3 regions of the Psychromonas sp. psych-6C06 genome follow, and region 3 is predicted to be linked to each of the others. Evidence: predicted binding sites of a transcription regulator. Region 3 holds the regulator's gene; each other region holds the start of a gene.

Region 1 (3,291 bases), on a different contig from region 3:
TGTTATGACGACGAATTGTCAGTTTATGCGTACTACATAAACAACGATAGGGGAACTGTTTACCGACTACGTCATCGATATTAAGTTGGTGGGTGGTGAGTGCTGGTAACCTGAAAGCCTGTGTCATTACATGCTGCCACTCTTTACCATGTGGGCGCACCTTTCCATAATGTTGAAAAGTAATAAGGTGTGCAACTTCATGACCAATTACTTGTGCAAAGAACTCTTTTTTATTGTTAGCGAAGAGGATCGGATTAATTTTAATCAGGTTACGTTGTAGGTGTGCGGTGCCGGCAGCTTTACCTCGTTGATTAAAAAGGTAAGTCGGACGAATAAATGGGCGATTAAAAAAGCACTCAGCTTCGATGAAAAAATGTTCACCTTGAAGCATAAGTGCTTTTTTATCTTCTTCTGTTAGCATATAAGCCACTAGGGTCTAGTCATTTAGTCTGCTTTCAAGAGCAAAGCACGTCACTTAGTTTATCTAAATGCATGCTTTCGACGTAGAAGAGCGACTGAATGACGATAACCTGCAGTATGGTTAGAATGCATCTGCTTTAAGCGCTTCAACTTTATCTAATGCTTCCCAAGGGAACTGTTCACGACCAAAGTGACCATATGCAGCTGTTTCTTGGTAGATAGGTTGGATAAGATCTAACATTTCGATTAATCCGTATGGGCGTAAATCGAAGTGTTTGCTCACTAAACTAACGATAAGATCTTTTGCAACTTTTTCAGTGCCAAATGTTTCAACACTAATAGATGTTGGCTCAGCAACACCAATGGCATATGAAACTTGAATTTCACAACGATCTGCAAGACCAGCTGCAACAATATTTTTTGCAACATAGCGTGCTGCGTATGCTGCACTACGGTCAACTTTTGATGGATCTTTACCTGAGAATGCACCACCACCGTGACGTGCAGTACCACCGTAAGTATCAACGATGATTTTACGACCCGTAAGACCACAATCTCCTACCGGACCACCGATAACAAAACGCCCTGTTGGGTTGATGTGAAACTTAGTGCGCTCCGATAATAGGTTTGCTGGTAATACAGGTTTGATGATCTCTTCCATTACTGCTTCAACAAGATCATTTTGTTTGATCTCTTCAGAGTGCTGTGTAGAAAGTACTACCGCATCAATACCCACAATAACGCCATTCTCATAGGCAAACGTTACTTGGCTCTTTGCATCTGGACGTAACCAGTCAAGTTGTCCATTTTTACGAACTTCTGCTTGTTTTTTTACTAAACGATGTGCGTAAGTGACTGGTGCAGGCATGTAAACGTCAGTTTCGTTTGTTGCGTAACCAAACATTAAACCTTGGTCGCCAGCACCCTGTTCACGAGGGTCGCTACGGTCAACACCTTGATTGATATCTGGTGACTGCTTACCAACTACATTCAATACGGCACAAGAGTCTGCATCAAAGCCCATTTCTGAACTTGTGTAACCAATTTCACGTACTGTATTACGAGTGATCTCTTCGATATCGACCCAAGCGTCAGTGGTGATTTCACCACCAACCATTACCATGCCTGTTTTTACATAGGTTTCACAAGCAACACGTGCTTTTTTATCTTGCTTTAAAATGGCATCAAGTACCGCATCAGAGATTTGATCGGCGATTTTATCTGGATGACCTTCAGAAACTGATTCTGAAGTAAATAAGTCACGTGACATATGAGCTCCTACTAATTTATTAAAATAATTTCTTTGGATGTTTTTACATCTAGACGTCTATCTTACCTATTTTTGTGATGAAAGCTACTTTAATTATTAACGTTAATATTTATCATTTACAATTCAGGTCAATATTGAGAATCATAATAGTTCATAAAAGCCTCTTTGCATCTGTAACTATCATGGGGGTATACTCCCTGCTCGCCTTCTATATTGTTACCGTCTGTACGAGTTGTATTATGTTTTTTTTAAATCGCATTAAAGCGTTTTTTACAGTGTTTATTTCGTTTATTAATAACCTACCGCGTAAACATTTTTTTGCCCTTATTATTTTGTTTGTGTGTCTGCTGGTTATTTCTTTCTTACCAAGTCAGTCTGAACCCGCTAAAAATATTAAGCGCCCACTAACCCTGCCTGTGCATGTCCCTGTTGATGATGGCTATGCTAAAGCAGTGCCTGCCACTGCTTTACCTGAAAAGTATGGTGATACTGATTTTGATTTTAGCGGTAAACGGGAAATCGTCTGGACGATTAAAGAGGGAGACTCGTTAAGTACGCTGTTTCAAAAAGAAGGGCTTTCTGCTGCCGTACTCCATGCTTTACAAGAAGCGGATAAAGATCATTTACGCTTAGGAAATTTATTACCAGGGCAAGAGATTAAATTATTACTGGATGCCGAGAATCAATTACTAGCGTTAAAAATAAAAATTGATTTTGCTAGTACCTTGTCATTTGTACTAAAAGAGGGGAGCTACGTCTCATTTTTAGATACTCAGGAGGGAGAGTGGCGTAACAGTTATTATGAAGGTAATGTTACTGGTAGTTTCTATATTAATGCTAAACAAGCAGGCCTTTCTGCAGGGCAAATTCAGCAGATATCAAGCGCGCTACAGGAAAAGTTCGATTTTAATCGTCAATTACGCATCGGTGATACTTTTCATGTATTAGTCTCTAAGCAATACATTGATGGTCAGTATACTTACGACAGTGAAGTCTTGGCGGTATTAATTAAAACTAATCGACAAACCTATAGTGCTTTCTTAAATGAAGATGGACGTTACTATGATGAAGATGGAAAAGGGCTAGGCAAAGCTTATCGCCGTTCACCACTTGATGGTCGTAATCGCATCAGTTCATCATTTAATCCAAGACGCTTACACCCCGTCACGAAAAGAATCTCACCACATAATGGCACCGACTTTGCTGTAGGCATCGGTACGAAGGTTTACTCTATTGGTGATGGTGTAGTGCAACGAGCTGGCTATCATCCGGCCGCCGGTAATTACATTGTTATTAAGCATGGGCGTAAATATACCACCCGTTATTTGCATCTTAGTAAAATATACGTCAGTAAAGGGCAACGCGTTAAAATGGGACGTTTGATTGCCAAATCAGGTAACACTGGGCGCTCAACGGGACCACATTTACATTACGAATTTCATATCTATGGTAAACCGGTAAATGCAATGAAGGTTAATCTACCACTTTCTCAAGAGATTCCGAAAAAGAATAAAAAGGCATTTAACGCAAGGCGCGATGGGTATTTGAAAGAGATGAATGAAAGTTAGTCACTCATACCAAACGAAGTAAATAGTTACTCT
Region 2 (3,291 bases), on a different contig from region 3:
GGACAAATAAGTTACCTAGATAACTTCAAAGTGGGTGTATGCCTTACTAAAAACTGATAAGAAGTAATAATGCTCCTCCTCTTTATTTTAGATTCTCAACAAAAAAATCTTCTGACAATATTCGCAATTAAAGCGAGGTGAAGTTGCATCTATTATGTCGAACTTCGTGAGTTGTCAGTTGCCTAAAAGGCCATTCATTGATTGCTGTGCTAGGTACTATTTTTAATCTCCTCTCACTCATTGAATTACTAATAAGTGTAGAATGTAAGCTAATTAATGCCAATAAAAAAAGGTAGTTTTAAAAACGCTTTTTAAGCTATATCACAGTTTTTATTTTAGCTCATTAAGGTCGTATGGCGTGACCTGATAAACACAATAATTTAACCAGTTACTATACAATAAGTTACCGTGACTACGCCATTTAGCACGCGGAATTTGGTTCTCATCATCTTCTGGATAATAATTAGCTGGTAACTCAGGTTTTAGCCCTTCATCAAGATCACGGAGATACTCATTATTTAAAGTATTTGCATCATACTCAGGGTGACCAGAAATAAATACCTGACGGCAATCGGGGCTAGCGGCTAAATATACCCCTGCTTCCGCTTCGGCAGCAAAAATAGTCAGGTCGCTATTGGCTTTGATCGCCTTGGCATTAAACTCTGCAAAACGAGACAGTGGCGCCCAAAACTGATCATCAAAACCTCGAACTAAAGGGTGGTGATGGTTATAGGTTGTATGCTTATAAATACCAGAAAGTTTCTTTTTACGCGTCTCTTTTTTGATATCAAAAAGGTGATTAAGCGCGGCCTGTGCTGCCCAGCATAGGAAAAGTGTTGAGGTGACGTTGTGGTGAGACCAATCAACAATCTCTTTAAATTTATCCCAATAGTAAACATCTTCAAAAGGAATTTTACCTAATGGTGCGCCTGTGATGATAAAGCCATCCCACTTTTGGTCTTTAACACGGTCAAAATCACCATAAAACTTATCAAGGTGTTCCTGTGGCGTGTTACGAGAAGCACGTGCATCTACTCGAACCAATTCAATATCAACTTGCAAGGGAGTATTAGATAACAAGCGCATTAATTGCGTTTCAGTTTCAATTTTTTTTGGCATTAAATTTAAAATTAAAACACGAAGTGGGCGAATATTTTGATGGCTTGCACGCGATTCAGAAATGGTAAAGATATTTTCAGATTTTAAAATACCAGAAGCAGGTAGATCATCAGGGATACGAATAGGCATTAGCAACTCCATAGATTAATAACTTTAATTTAGCCATCTAGAAGTCTAACATCATTTTCAAGTGAACACACATTTATTATCTAACCCCAATTGATGATTGATGATAGTATCAAAGCTCCAAATGAATATAAGGACCTGAAATGTTTACTATTGTTGAAGCCGATTTAACCAATGAAGCGCATGCAAATGCGTACTTAACTCTTATGTCACATTACGCATGTGATCCGATGGGAGGCGCTGAAGATCTATCTGATTTCGCCAAGCAGAACTTAGTGAGTACATTATTAAAACGTAGCGATGTGGTTATTTTGTTGGTATTTAAAGATAAGCAACCAGCCGCACTACTAACGGCCATTGAAGGATTCTCAACATTTGCTTGTAAGCCACTGTTTAATATCCATGATGTTGCAGTATTTAAGGAGTTTAGAGGTTTAGGGTTAACGACCCTATTGTTCACTGAAATTGAGAAAATAGCTAAGCAACGTGATTATTGTAAAATAACGCTTGAGGTGCTTTCTGGCAATGAGATCGCTAAAAATGCCTATATTAAACAGGGGTATTCTGATTATCAGCTAGATCCGACACATGGTAGTGCTCTATTTTGGAGTAAATCTTTAAAGGATTAACTGTTGCTTACGCTCTAATTTTCTAAAGATCCACCATAAGCTCAGGCCACGTGCCAACATGAAGGCATTCATCGCGATCCAAAGCGCATGATTGCCTGTTTCTGCAAACAGAAACCAAGCAGGAAAATACACCACCAGCAATGAAAACAACATACTGTTACGCATCTCAGTACCACGTGCCATACCAATAAATACGCCATCAAAAACAAACCCCAACATCGAAGTAAGCGGAATCAATATTAACCATGGGAGGTAATTGATCGCTTCGAGCTGCACTGCTTTAATGGAGGTGATCTGTTCAATTATCCAAACACCAAAAAGATAAAAACCTAATAGCTGTAATAGGCTAAAAATAAACGCCCAAAAGAGAGTCAAATAGATACTCTCTTTTAATTTATCCAAGCAACGTCTACCAATATTTTTACCTACTAACGCTTCTACTGCATAGGCTAACCCGTCCATAGAGAAAGAGATAATAAGCAAAAAGTGCATCAATACTGAATTAGCTGATACTATATCATCACCCAATTTTAAACCCTGCATTGTCATAAAGGTATAAGTTACCTGCAAACATAAAGTACGAATAAAAATATCACGATTTAGAAGAATAAAAGGGGCAAGTGCTTCAATGCGAATCGCTTCTTTTTTTAGGCGAGTAAAATCGCCTTTTTTATAAAAGGGCCGAGCAAGTCGGTAGACAATCCAAAGACCACAGGTAAGGGCAATATAATCAGCACACAATGAGGCCCATGCAACACCTGCTACACCCCACTCAAAAAATACTACGAATACAATATCTAAGAGAATATTAACGCTATTGGTTACGATCAACAGTAACATCGGTGCTTTGGCGTTTTGCATGCCTAATAGCCAACCTAGTAGCACCATATTCAATAGGGCTGCTGGCGCACTCCAGATACGTATATCAAAATATTGTTGTGCATAAAATAGAACCTTTTCACTCCCTTGTACAAAATGAAAAGCGATACCAGAAATGAGGCTTTGCAACATCAGAATGGTAAGCGCAAGTAGCAAAGCAATAAACATGGATTGCATTAACAGGCGTAATACCTGTAGATGATCTTTCGCCCCTACCGCTTGTGCCACAAGTCCAGTAGTCGACATACGTAAAAAGACTAAAATCCAGAAGGTTAATGTCACTACCATCGACCCCACCGCAACACCCGCGAGATAATAGGACTCAGGTAGGTGACCTATCACTGCAGTATCAACTAGCCCTAGCAAAGGCACACTAATATTAGAGAGCATCATTGGTAAAGCAATGGCGAAAATTTTTTGATGATTACTGAAATTTAGAAAGGCACTTTTTAACATGATAACGCTTACAAAGTAGGTAATGGCCGATTAATAAAAATCGACCGTTCGTTTAGTCGCTATCGATTTAGCTCGATGATTT
Region 3 (3,291 bases):
GCGCATAAATAACTGCCTTTAATCTGTTAAATTAAGTAACCATCTTAAAGGCAACATTCACATTATTCTGGTCGTAAACCTAACGAGTGACAAATTGCATAGCTCAGATCACTACGATTGAGGGTATAAAAATGAAAGTCTTTCACCCCCTCTTGACTCAGAACACGTACCATATCCATTGCAACCGTTGCCCCAATTAAATTACGCGTCATCGCATCATTATCCGTGCCTTGATACAGCTTATGCATCCAATCAGGTACGTGCACATTGGTCAGCCCAGCAAATTTGACGAGTGTTTTATAATTAGATACAGGTAAAATTCCCGGCACGATATCACCATCAATTCCCTGTTTGACGCACTTATCTCGAAAACGTAAGAACGTCTCTGCATCAAAGAAGAATTGAGAAATAGCTCGATTTGCTCCCGCATCAAATTTAGCTTTTAATACGTCTAAATCGAATTGGGCACTGCTTGCCTCTGGGTGTTTTTCTGGATAAGCAGCTACTGAGATATCAAAATCCCCCTCCTCTTTTAACAGCTTAACTAAATCTGTCGAATACATATGTGGCTTAGTTTCCCCTTCTGGAATATCACCACGTAGCGCAACAATACTACGAATATCATTCTGCCAATAATCACGTGCAATTTGGCGTAACTCCTCTTTACTTGCATCAATACAGGTTAAATGTGGCGCGGCAACCATCCCTGTTTTAGCTTTAATATCTTTAATAATGTCATGCGTTCTATCACGAGTGCCCGAATTCGCGCCATAAGTAACTGAAACAAACTTAGGCTTTAACGTTTTTAGGCGCTCTATAGATCCCCACAACGTCTCTTCCATGGCAGGAGTTGCAGGTGGAAAAAATTCAAATGAGACACCCACCTCTGTTTTAATGTCGGCAATATTTTGATTTAGTTTTGCCAAATATTGTGCAGAGAAATAGGATTGTTGCGTTGTTTCATTAGTCATGATTTTTCCTTTTAGCCATCTAAACGTCTATGTTGCGTATAATTTATCTATTTATTAATTTTTGTCAATAAAAATAAATAAACATGAAAATAACTAAACCAAATATTAATTTTGTTCACAATGATGATCAGACTTCTAGAAGTCTATTTGCGATTACCTTGAACAACCGTTAAAATGCCCTTTCTCATATTGCGGGTAAAATAGGAACATCATGTCTAAAAACTGGAATGGCGAATATATCAGCCCTTACGCTGAACACGGTAAAAAAAGTGAACAGGTAAAAAAAGTGACGGTTTCTATCCCAACTAAAGTGCTTAAAATACTCACCGATGAACGCACACGCCGCCAAGTTAACAATCTACGTCACGCGACCAATAGCGAGTTATTATGTGAAGCTTTTCTACATGCTTACACGGGACAACCCTTACCTGAAGACAGCGATTTAGATAAAAACCAAGCGCCCGTCGACATTCCACATAGCGTTCAAGCTCTTATCAAAAAGTGATATAAAACTACCCAAGCGGGTAGTTCCTTTCTTATATAAAGTCTTTACAATCAGCTGATATAAAAAGACTTTATTCAAGGATTGAGCAGATGACTACCTTTCAATTTTACAAAAAACAAAACGCACTGGTTCACGTCAATGTAGATAAACCAGCCTTTAACCACGAAAAGCAGCAATTAATTGCACAAGGTTTTGAGTCTGTAGGCGGAAGAGTAAAAGCGAAAACAAGCTATGACGCTTTTAATCGTTTTAAGGCGCATTATGTAGACAGTGTTAAGCACTTCACTCGCACCCATTACTTCATTAGTACACCTCAGGTCTAATCACTTACATTTCATTTCATTTCATTTCATTTCATTTCAAAATTTTGTAGGCACGACTTCTAATTACGCAATAACACAGATCAACATCCCACTATCGAGATAAATTAAATCCCAATAATGGGACAAGCTACTCTCTAAAATAAAAAAACAAAAAAATAAACATGCAATAACAACAACTTAAAGTTTGGCAACAAACTTGCTAAATAAGATGTAGGTATGAATTGATTCCAAACACAACACATAATTTTTTAATAATAATCACTTTTACTATTACAAGGATGAACATGATAAACACTAAAAGGGTCTTTATTGCCCTAATCACCTTATTGGCCTTAACCGGGTGTATGAACACCAGCCCTAACCCCGAAAACAGCCTTGCCTCTGTACATAGTGATACACTAGAAAATGGGCTTTCCTATAATATTTATGCCAAGCAAGATAGCTCTCAAAAAGTGCAGTTACGTTTATATGTGAACGCAGGATCTCTAAGTGAAACAGAAGAACAGCAAGGGTATGCTCACTTGCTAGAGCACATGGCCTTTAACGGTACTAAAAATTTTCCCAAAAACAAAATTATCGAGCTATTTGAAAAGTCTGGATTAACTTTTGGCCAAGATATTAATGCTTTTACAAGTTTTTCTGAAACAGTATACATCCTCAGCATTCCTGCAAATGATAAAAAACTACTCTCAGAAACACTCTTATATTTGCGTGATATTCTAAGCGACATTGAATTTGACCAAACAGAATTGATTAAAGAGCAAGGCGTTGTACAAAATGAATATCGTGTGCGCATGCCACAGGAGCCTCCCTACCATTTTGCTATTTTTGAAGATTACATCGCTGACAGTGTGTATCAGAAACACTTGCCAATAGGCACTATTGAAAGTGTTGGTAACAGTACAGAGAAAGCTGTTAAAGCTTTTTATAAACAATGGTATCGCCCCAACAACGCCAAACTATTAATCACCGGTGACGTTGATAGCCAACTAACTCAAAAGCTTATTGAAGAGACATTTTCCAGCATTGATAAATCAGATAATCAACAGCAACAAACAGTACCTGATGCACCTAGAATGAGCGAAGAAAGCATTGCCTTTTCTAGTAAACTAATCACCTTTTCACAGACGGATCTATTTTTTGAAATCCCCCAAAAAACACTATCTAATAGCGATCAATTAAGCGAAGCGCTGAAGTTAGAAATGCTAGATAAAATGCTTAACTACCGTTTAAATATACTTAATAGCGAAAGAGACGCCCCCTTTAGCGAAGTATCTTTTAGCTACCTGCCATTGCTAAACAACAAATCTTTTAAAAACCTTTCTGTTAATTATGAACAGGGCAACGACATTAATTCAATTGCCTTCATCGCTCAAGAGTTGGCTCGATTAGCACAACATGGTTTTAATCAAGCAGAATATGAACTACAGCTAGAAGCACTTCAAGCACAGCTGGCACAACTTAAAGCGAATTACCTTAATCAAACAGCCGC

What was found. The regulator MetJ, encoded in region 3, represses methionine synthesis genes. The targets are predictions, from matches to a motif close to TAGACGTCTAGACGTCTA.
Region 1: the regulator MetJ is predicted to act here: its motif matches at 1,733-1,750, upstream of metK (methionine adenosyltransferase).
Region 2: the regulator MetJ is predicted to act here: its motif matches at 1,279-1,296, upstream of metA (homoserine O-succinyltransferase).

The regions. Positions count from the first base shown of each region.
Region 1 covers NZ_PIZM01000006.1:457,079-460,369, forward strand. The annotation lists gene CW745_RS10635 (SprT family zinc-dependent metalloprotease) at 1-421, opposite strand, end outside; gene metK (methionine adenosyltransferase) at 542-1,690, opposite strand; gene CW745_RS10645 (peptidoglycan DD-metalloendopeptidase family protein) at 1,930-3,258, shown strand.
Region 2 covers NZ_PIZM01000006.1:83,388-86,678, reverse strand. The annotation lists gene metA (homoserine O-succinyltransferase) at 331-1,248, opposite strand; gene CW745_RS08990 (GNAT family N-acetyltransferase) at 1,389-1,874, shown strand; gene CW745_RS08985 (MATE family efflux transporter) at 1,863-3,209, opposite strand; gene CW745_RS08980 (SCO family protein) at 3,269-3,291, opposite strand, start outside.
Region 3 covers NZ_PIZM01000011.1:9,179-12,469, forward strand. The annotation lists gene metF (methylenetetrahydrofolate reductase) at 63-971, opposite strand; gene metJ (met regulon transcriptional regulator MetJ) at 1,183-1,476, shown strand; gene CW745_RS14405 (hypothetical protein) at 1,566-1,799, shown strand; gene CW745_RS14410 (M16 family metallopeptidase) at 2,084-3,291, shown strand, end outside.